2 regions of the Blautia sp. AF26-2 genome follow, and region 1 is predicted to be linked to the other one. Evidence: riboswitches for the same ligand, from Rfam matches in the RefSeq annotation. Region 1 holds a riboswitch; the other holds the start of a gene.
What was found. Region 1 has a riboswitch for cyclic di-GMP ahead of DWY63_RS07505 (ATP-binding protein). Riboswitches for the same ligand answer to the same signal wherever they lie in the genome.
Positions count from the first base shown of each region.

Region 2: another riboswitch for cyclic di-GMP. It lies ahead of DWY63_RS13655 (ABC transporter substrate-binding protein); the one in region 1 lies ahead of DWY63_RS07505 (ATP-binding protein).

Region 1 covers NZ_QTWD01000004.1:256,827-261,664, reverse strand. Annotated here, with positions in the region: gene DWY63_RS07525 (hypothetical protein) at 1-253, shown strand, start outside; partial or broken gene DWY63_RS07520 (hypothetical protein) at 328-1,179, shown strand; gene DWY63_RS18155 (CHAP domain-containing protein) at 1,278-1,448, shown strand; partial or broken gene DWY63_RS19085 (hypothetical protein) at 1,381-1,647, shown strand; gene DWY63_RS19080 (hypothetical protein) at 1,761-1,853, shown strand; gene DWY63_RS07510 (helix-turn-helix domain-containing protein) at 2,133-2,450, shown strand; cyclic di-GMP riboswitch class I at 2,586-2,661, shown strand; gene DWY63_RS07505 (ATP-binding protein) at 2,799-4,838, shown strand, end outside.
Region 2 covers NZ_QTWD01000010.1:112,029-116,866, forward strand. Annotated here, with positions in the region: gene DWY63_RS13650 (ATP-binding protein) at 1-1,044, opposite strand, end outside; gene DWY63_RS13655 (ABC transporter substrate-binding protein) at 1,191-3,035, opposite strand; cyclic di-GMP riboswitch class I at 3,135-3,210, opposite strand; gene DWY63_RS19155 (helix-turn-helix domain-containing protein) at 3,657-3,863, shown strand; gene DWY63_RS13670 (glycoside hydrolase family 3 N-terminal domain-containing protein) at 3,887-4,838, opposite strand, start outside.

The sequences.
Region 1 (4,838 bases):
TCCTCCGTGGTCCGGGGTGTGGAACCTGACTGGAAAGGTTGTTTTGGACGGGGATGATTATTTTGAGTTCCAGTGTGATGATGAAGTGATGCACAGACGGGGTGGAACATATAAATTTCATGCTTTGGATGTTGATACATTCAGCAGGGAAACGTGTCAGTGGATATCACAGGGAAAAGAGATTGCAGACTGCTGTAAAACAACAGAAGAACTGCATGAATGGTACCTGAAACATTGGACTTATAACAGATAGAATGATTATATTTACGAAGGCATCGGTCACCTGGTTGGCTGGTGCTTTTTTCGTGGGGAAATGGAGGTGGCGGGATGTATCCGGTATCGGATGGGTTTCTGAGAGCTGTGAAGAGCAATACAAGAAAATATTACTGGACGGGTACGATCGTTACCAGAGGCGGAATGACGTATGAGTTCGGGGCGAAGGAGATTGTGAAGGGTTCCGGGTATATTTCCAGGCAGTGCTGTGGAAGCACGGAAATTGAACTGGGGACGGTGTATGCGGCGGAGATGGGGATCACGCTTCTGAGTGACATTGACAGGTATACGCTGGAGGATGCTCAGGTGACGCTGGTGTTTCATCTGGTGCTGGCGGATGGTTCGGTGGAAGATGTGCCGATGGGAGTTTTTGAGGTCAGTGAGGCGAACCGTCTGGCAAAGTGCCTGGAACTGAAAGCCTATGATTTTATGCTGCGGTTTGATAAGAGTTTCAACGGGTTTGAGACTGTGGGGACTGCTTATGATTTTATTGCTTTGTGCTGTAAGCGGTGTAAAGTGGAGTTTGCGAATAAGAGGGCGGAGATTGATGCCATGCCGAATGGCGGGGTGACGCTTTCTGTTTATACTGAAAATGATATTGAGACCTGTCGGGATGTGCTGTTTTATGTGGCACAGGTTCTGGGAGGTTTCTTTATTATTAACAGGGAGGGAAAGCTGGAACTGAGAAAGTACGGGAAGGATCCTGTGATGAAGGTGGAGCAGAGACACCGGTTTTCTTCCAGCTTTTCGGATTTTATTACCAGATACACGGCAGTGAGTTCCACCAACAAGCAGACGCAGATTGCAGAGTATTATGCTCTGGATCCGGATAATGGGCTGACCATGAACCTGGGTGTGAACCCGCTTCTGCAGTTTGGGTTAAAGGAGACCAGGGAGATGTTGTGCAGCATTCGGATGAATGGTGTGATACCTGTGTGTCTGCTGCAGGGATCAGGGCAGGATGCAGTGAGTTGATCGGCAGGGAGTGCGGCGTGGAGGAATACGTGAAGATCTTCAGGGAGGTGGGGATCTGGATCGAAGACGGAACCATCACGCCGGAGCCGGGTTATGTGATTGTGTATAACTGGGACAAGGCCACACAGCCGAATGACGGGTACAGTGACCATATCGGTTTTGTGGAGGAGGTTTCCGGTGGGAATGATTACTGCTATTGAAGGTAACCGGGGTGAAAAGGTTGACAGAAGGGTGATCCCCCTGGGATGGGGATATATCCGCGGATATGCGGCTCCGCAGTATGAGAAGGCTGTGAAAGGAACCGGCGGGAATCCTGGTACAGGAAAGAAAAGTGTGGAAGCTGTGGCGAAGGAAGTGATTGCCGGAAAGTGGGGGAACGGCGAGGACAGAAAGAAGAGACTGCAGGCTGCAGGGTATGATTATCCGGCAGTGCAGGCGAAGGTGAATGAGCTGGTGAAAAGTAGCAACAAAAAGAGTGTGGAAACTGTAGCAAAGGAAGTCATTGCCGGAAAGTGGGGAACGGCGGGGACAGAAAGAAGAGACTGCAGGCTGCGGGATATGATTATGGGGCAGTGCAGAGAAAAGTGAATGAGTTGATGAGATAGTAGGAAGCCTGCTGTTGTCTGTGGAGAAATCTGCGGATGATGGCAGGCTTATTTTTTTGTTTGAGGTTTCAAACTTTTATGTGACAAACATAACTGTCTGTGCTATTATAAAAACGATATAAGCGAAAATGACTTTTGCGGAAACGAAAGTATCTTTATATTTTTTTATCCGTATACTTCCTATAATGGGAATGAATACTTGCAAAGTTGATTACTAATATTTTTTCATTATTACAGGTACAATAAGAACATGTAATAGCGGAAATGAGGTATAGTTACTTGCAGATAGAGAAGTATATTGCGGATAAAATAACATTTTTGTGTGAAAAGCGTGATATCAGTAAATATAGATTATCGCAGCTGTCGGGAATTTCCCAGTCATCACTGGGAAGAATCATGGCGCAGGAAAACCTGCCGTCGCTGATTACACTTGAAAAAATATGTGCAGCTTTGGGCGTGACATTATCACAGTTTTTTCAGGAAGGTAATTCAGAGAATCTGACAGAAAAACAGAAAGAAGTTTTAAGGATATGGAACAATCTGAGTACAAATGAGCAGGAAACAGTAATGTCAATGCTGCGTGGTCTTCGGAAGTAGGAGAACAGTTCGAGTATATGTATCGGCTGTTCTTCTTTTGTTTTTAGGTGTTAAAACGGTAATGTTTTTCTTGTACATAGTCGAGCATTAGAGTATAATAAAACCAGTTTTTTTTCATATGTTTAAAAGCTATAATAAGAAAAACGGCAAAACAGATGAAAGTCTGCGACGCAAAGCTATAGGGCCTGTAAAATGGTAGCCAGTTGCCACGTTAAAGATGCATTGTCTGCAATGACAATGCTTTTTTCATTTTTGGAGATTAAAAAGAAACTAAAACAGGCAATAATTGGTGGCTGCTAAAATATAAAAATGAAGTAGATAAAAACGCAGGTGTAAAGGAAATCGGTTATGTGGAAGAAAATTAAGTCAGCACAGGAACGAAAAAATACATTTAGGATAAAAAAAGAGTTATGGATTCCGGTATTTGTATTGATGATCGGTTTGGTTGTTCTGGTGAATATAGGCATTCGTGCGGATAGCAGTCAAAGGGATTTGATAAGGTCAAGAGCTGAATTAAACGCAGTAACGTATGCAGATCATATGAAGGCTGATATCGTGAGGGGAATTGATATTACAAATACTTTTGAACAGATTGTTATTAGTGAAAACGGAAAAATTTCCATGTTCTCGAAAGTTGCGGAGAATATGATGGCAGATTATGTCCAGAGTATTCAGATCGCACCAGACGGCGTAGTGACTGAGATTTATCCGGAAGACGGAAATAAGGCTGGAAAGATAGATCTTATTCATGATAAAGAACGAGGAAAGATATCTTGTTATGCCAGAGACAATGATGTGATAACCATGCAGGGACCATTTTCTTTGAAACAGGGTGGAACGGGGATTGCTGTAAGAAATCCGGTGTATGTGGAGCAGAAAAATGGCGAAAGGACATTTTGGGGATTTACAATTGTAATTATTCGTGTACCGGATATATTCGCTGATTCTATAAAGTCACTTACCGATTTTAGCTATGAATATAAGTTGTCTAAAAGTATTGCACCGTGGGATGAAACATACGAAGAAGTGTATGGCTCAGGTGTGGAAATGATTGATCCTGTCACATATACTTTCGAATTAGGTGACAGTCAATGGGTTCTGGAAGTGATGCCTGAAAACGGATGGAATAGCAATGAAAAGTTATATAGACTATGGGGCTGCGGTTTACTGATTGTTTTGCTTTTAACTGGATTTGTTTTTATGATTATGTTACTGCACAGGACACAGGAATCGGAAAACACAGTAGTGAAATTAAATAAAAAACTGCAGAAAGCATTGGAGCAGGCGAAAACAGCCAGTGTTGAAAAATCTAATTTTCTGTTTAATATGTCACATGATATACGTACTCCTATGAATGCAGTTATTGGTATGACGTCATTAATAAGACATGATGCAGGAAATAAAGATAAAGTAATAGAGTATGCAGATAAAATAGATGTTTCATCCCAGCATCTGTTAGGGATTATTAATGATATTCTGGATATGAGCAAAATTGAGGCAGGAAAAACAGTTTTTAAATACGATGATTTCTCTATTCTGAATTTTATACAGGAAATCAATAATCTATTTCATTCACAGATAGATGAAAAGAAACAGATTCTTACAACAAAGAAAAATATCCGACATGAGTGGGTGAACGGGGATCAGCTTCGCCTGATGCAGATTTTCAGCAACCTGCTTTCTAATGCAGTGAAGTACACGCAGGAAGGTGGAGAAATTCAGTTTCTGGTAGAAGAATGTGAAACAAATTCATTCGTCTATGCAAAGTACCGTTTCTTAGTCAGGGATAATGGAATAGGAATGTCAGCAGATTTCAAAGATAAAATCTTTGATGCTTTTACCCGTGCCGAAAATTCTGTGACGAATAAGATCCAGGGAACCGGTCTTGGAATGGCTATTACCAGAAATCTGGTTGAAGCAATGGGAGGTACCATTGATGTGGAGAGTGAACTGGGACAGGGAAGTTGTTTTGAGGTTCTCATAGAGCTGAGAATTGCAGAGGATAGAACAGTTGCTCTGGCGGCACAAGAAGACACAGATGAGCAGGATGGTAATATTCTGCAGGGAATGAGGTTCCTGTGTGCAGAGGATAATGAGCTGAATGCTAAGATCCTGACGGAACTGTTAAAGATTGAAGGTGCAGAATGTACCATCTGTGAAAATGGGGAAGAGGTTTTGAAAGCATTTGAACAGTCTGCTCCGGGGGATTATGACATGATCCTGATGGATGTGCAGATGCCTGTTATGAATGGTTATGAGGCAACAAAGGCAATCCGCAGAAGCTCCCATGAACTGGCAAAGACGATTCCGATCATTGCCATGACTGCGAATGCATTTTCCGAGGATATTCAACATTCCCTGGCAGCTAGTATGAATGCACACGTTTCA
Region 2 (4,838 bases), on a different contig from region 1:
TGTGATACCAATGATTGCATTCATAGGTGTGCGAATATCATGTGACATATTAGACAGGAAATCCGTTTTCGCCTTATTTGCATTTTCAGCTGTCTGTAAAGCCTCTGTTGCAACGTTCTTTGCCTTTTTCAGTTTTTGATTGACTACTTCCATTTCCTTCATTGTTTGTAAATGAAGTTCATTATTTCTTTTTTCATATTCTGCTTTTTGATCTGCAAGACTAAGTCTGGAAATACTGTAGAATAATCCGGCAAAAAGTAAAAGTATAAAACCTGCCATGAGTATTGTTGTAAACAACACCGTTTTCTGGTAATCCATCAGCACATTGTCCACAACTCCCTTGGCCACAATGCACACCAAAATGGTGTTGTTGCTTTCTATCGGACAATACCCAAGATAATAAGGGTTCTGTTTTCCCAAAAGTGCAACTCCGGATTCTCTGTTATCAAACTTCTTTTTGAACAAATCAGCCTCTTCTTCTGTAATAGCCTGTTCCCCTTTTAAATGTTTTAACAAAGAATAATTACGCAGGTATTTATCTCCACTCTGGTTCGTATACGTAATATTTCCGTCATGATCCAGCATGAACAAATATGCTTTTCCATGATAACCTTTCAATTTTAACATGGAATCCAGTTTCGAATGATCATACACAGTTCCAATTGCCGTATAAGTTTCTCCATTGATCGTGTATTCCTGACATGGAATCGCAACCAGATAACCGTCTTTTTTCTTCTGATCATAATCAAGACGCACCAGTTTTCCAATATTGTATCCGTTCTTTAAGTCCAGCAGAAGTTTACTTGGCATATCAATCCGCATTTTTGTTCCACCTGCTGATATTGCCTGACCATTTTCCTGAAGGAATATAAGAGTACTTTCCGATTCTTTTTCCCATGCTTCAAAGAAATTTTTGTTCGTATCCGTTTCAAGAGACAGTTCCCTCTCATGAAGTAAGAATTCCTCAACCAACTGCAGCTGGCTGTAGTATCCACTCACCTGAAGATCATAGGTCTGCTGTATCTGTTCAACAACAGCTCCCATACTGCTTTTTCCATTTTCGCTGATATACTTATTAGACTTACTTATAAGATACTTGATACAAACTAAGCTTAAAAGAATCATAAGTAGTATAAGCAACAGCCTTGTTATTTTTTTTCTTTTATTTACCGCTTGTTCTATCTCCACTTTTACTGTTCAACCTCTATATAGTCTTCCGGTGCTGACGGCTGCTGTCCTTTTGACATTGCTTCGGTCCATGCACTTGATAATGTTGTATCTTTAAGCTTCTCAATCTCACATTTCGGATTTATTTTTTTCAAAACGGACATTGTAGTGTCTGTAAGAAGAATCGAGTATTCCTTTTCTTTATCTATTTTCTTATCATTAACTGTTAAGTCCTTTAACGAAAATCCACTTTCCTCTTGACTGACGATCATTTTCATACCAGATGCAATTGGTAATTCGTATTCATTGGTTACATAAAAATTCTCATCAGCTTCGGCGAGATAATTTTCCACGAGTTCACAAACCTGTTTACCATTTATTTTTGCAAAATATAATGCTGTATCTGAACTCTTCGCTGTCATCATGCCAACCCGGCTATTGGTGCATTCTCCTTTGTACATAGAAGAAGTAAAATAATAATATGGTGCCAGAGCCAGCTGTGCATCATTTTCTTCTCTGATCGTTGTTAAAATGGAAGATGCTGCATCACGGCCATTTCTATCGTTCAGTGAAATAGAATATTCATTTTCAAAATTCACCGTTGCTTTTTCTTCTGGATCTTTACGATTCATTACACTGCGAAAAGTATCATAAGCCTGTGTTTCATCCATTTCCCCTGACAGTAATCCGTGAACAGCCTCAAGACTTGCATCAAATGATTTTTGGGCGGAATATCGGATATAAACAGCATTATTATTAATTTCCTCTTCCAGTCCAGGCACATCCTGCATCATGGTTGGAACATCTGTATTCAATGAAATAACACCGCTTCCATCCGCAATCAGCTTTTGCCCCTCTTCTGAAATCATACAATCCAGCACATCCAGCGCAGTATCCAGTTTCTCCCGGTCTTTTTCCAGGTTTTTGTTAAATGCAATGTTTAAGGACGGAGTCATGTACACATAGGATTCATCCGATGTCTGCGAAAAGTAAGGAATACGGATCAGCTCCGCATCCATCTGTTTCTGCAGCTGCTGCATAACCGTCGGATGTCCATGAAACATTGCTGATTTTCCTTCGACAAACATCTGGGTTCCTGTATTGATGTCAATATTGATATCTTCTTTACCAAAGTGCGAGTCTTTAAGAAACTGACTGGTTTCTGAAAAAATACGTTTCCATAATGCATCATCAAACTTTACTTCATCCACTGCAGTCTCTGCACCGTTTCGCCATTCAATACCATCTAGACTTGTGAATTCACCGATTGCCGCAGCCTGAATTATTTCTTGATTTGACCAGTCTTCACCAAGATCCATGGAATACGGTTTTATGCCATTATCATAAAACTGCTGACATGCCTGTACATATTCCTCATAATTTTCTGGAATCTTTACGCCATACTGATCAAACAGTGTTTTGTTGGCAATGATCGTCTGCGGAATACCACAGATTGGCAGCCACTGGATTTCATCCTCCGCATTCTTATAATATTGCACCGCATAAGAATAATACTTGGAAACAACATCATAAGAAGCAAAATCCATAAGATAAGGCTGTAAGTCCTGTGCATCTGTTCCAGAAAATCGACGTACTGTTATAATATCCGGTAATTCATCATGTTCTTTAAAATAACTGTATAAATCGGTATCATTGTTACCTATAATAAATTCAATATCCTGATCTGGAAACTGTTCATGGATATAGGGTGCAATATTTTTCATCAAACGATTTTCCCACAGATAAACGGTAAGATGATCATCATTTATAGATACTTCTTTCTTTGACTGTCCACATCCAGACAAGACAGCAGATGCTACAAGTACACCTGACACCACTGCTATCAGACAACGTTTTGCCTTTTTCATACTTTTATTTTCCTCATTCTTTCCTGATAAAATCATTATTGTTACGTCTATGAAATAACACCGTAAAAAAGCACCGTCAGACAGACAGTGCATCTCATTTTATGCAACTGGCTGCCATTTTACAGGCCCTGTAGCTTTGCGTCCCAGACTTTCATCTGGTTTGCCAATTTCCTTATTATAGCTTTAATCTTATGCAAAAAACTGATTTTATTATACTTTAGTGTTCTACTATACACAAGAAAAAAATTAACATTTTAACGTTCAAAAACAAAAAAAGAACAGCCGATACATATACTCGAACTGTTCTCTTACTTCCGAAGTCCACGCAGCATTGACATTACTGTTTCCTGCTCATTTGTACTCAGATCATTCCATATCCCTAGAACTTCTTTCTGTTTTTCTGTCAGATTCTCTGAATTATCTTCTCAAAAAAACTGCGATAATGTCACGCCCAAAGCTACACATATTTTTTCAAGTGTGATCAGCGACGGCAGGTTTTCCTGCTCTGGTTCATATGGTACTTACAATTCCACGTTGTATGTGATAAACTATTATTGTCCATTTAGACTACCTTTACAATCCTTTTTACAGCAAGTATACTTATTATATCGAAAAAATAATATGAAAATATCTGCAGAAATTATTAAGATATTGCCAAAACATAGAAAACAAATCACGGAGATAACAGAAACCACACTTCCCATCAGACAGATCGTCCTGCAGACCGGCTTCAGCCAGCAGTCCTATTTGGGAAAATGTTTCCGTGAAAAAATGAACTGCTCCCCACGGGAATACCGCAAGAACAGAACCGAATGCCGCTTTGTATAAAATGGCATCCGGTTCTGTTCTTTTTATTTCGCTGCGGCACTTGCCCAAAACGCTCTGTTTCTTCCCGCAACCCATTTATTTTCTTTCACACAGTAGCTTCCTCTTAAACGAATATCTTCTGAAGAACTTCCGACCTCTACTGCATATCGTCCTTTTTCCACTTTCCAGTGCATATCAATGTCCAGAAAAGCCATTTGATTCGTTTTCACCTCAAAGCATACCGTTTTCTTTTCGCCCTTTCGCAGGTGAATGCGCTTAAAACCTGCCAGTTCTTTTACTGGTCTTGTCAGGCTGGCATATTCATCTCGTAAATAAAGCTGGACAACCTCATCTCCTTCACAGCTTCCCGTGTTCTCAACAGCGCAGGAGATCTGAACCGTATCTGCTGCCTTTTCATTTCCCATCGAGATATGTAAATCCGAATATGTAAATGTTGTATACGACAGTCCGTATCCAAAATAATATCTCGGTCTGTGCGGCATATTCACATAATTGGCAAAACCGATACTGCCGCTCTGATCCCAGGAGGAACCATATGGATGATTGTAATAAACCGGAAGCTGTCCCACTCCATAAGCAACGGTAACCGGAAGTTTTCCTCCCGGATTATATATTCCGGTTAAAATATCAACTACTGCTTCTGCTCCTGTTTCTGATGGACTCCATGCTTCCAGAATAGCATCTAAATATTCCTCTGCAGCATCACTGGAAATCGGTCTTCCATCAAAGTGAACGCCAACCAATGGTTTTCCAAGCTGCGCAGCCTTGCGAATAAATGCATCCTGACATTTTGGAAGGTTAATATCAGTACTGTCAATTCCTTCTCCCATTGATGCCATGGAACACGTTCCGTGCTTACCGCCAAGCGTCAGTATCACAATGTCTGCCTGCTTTGCTGCCTGCAGCGCTTCTTCAAAATGACTTTCGTCGTTTCCTGCAATCGGATAGCCATATGCATATAAAATCTCACTTTCC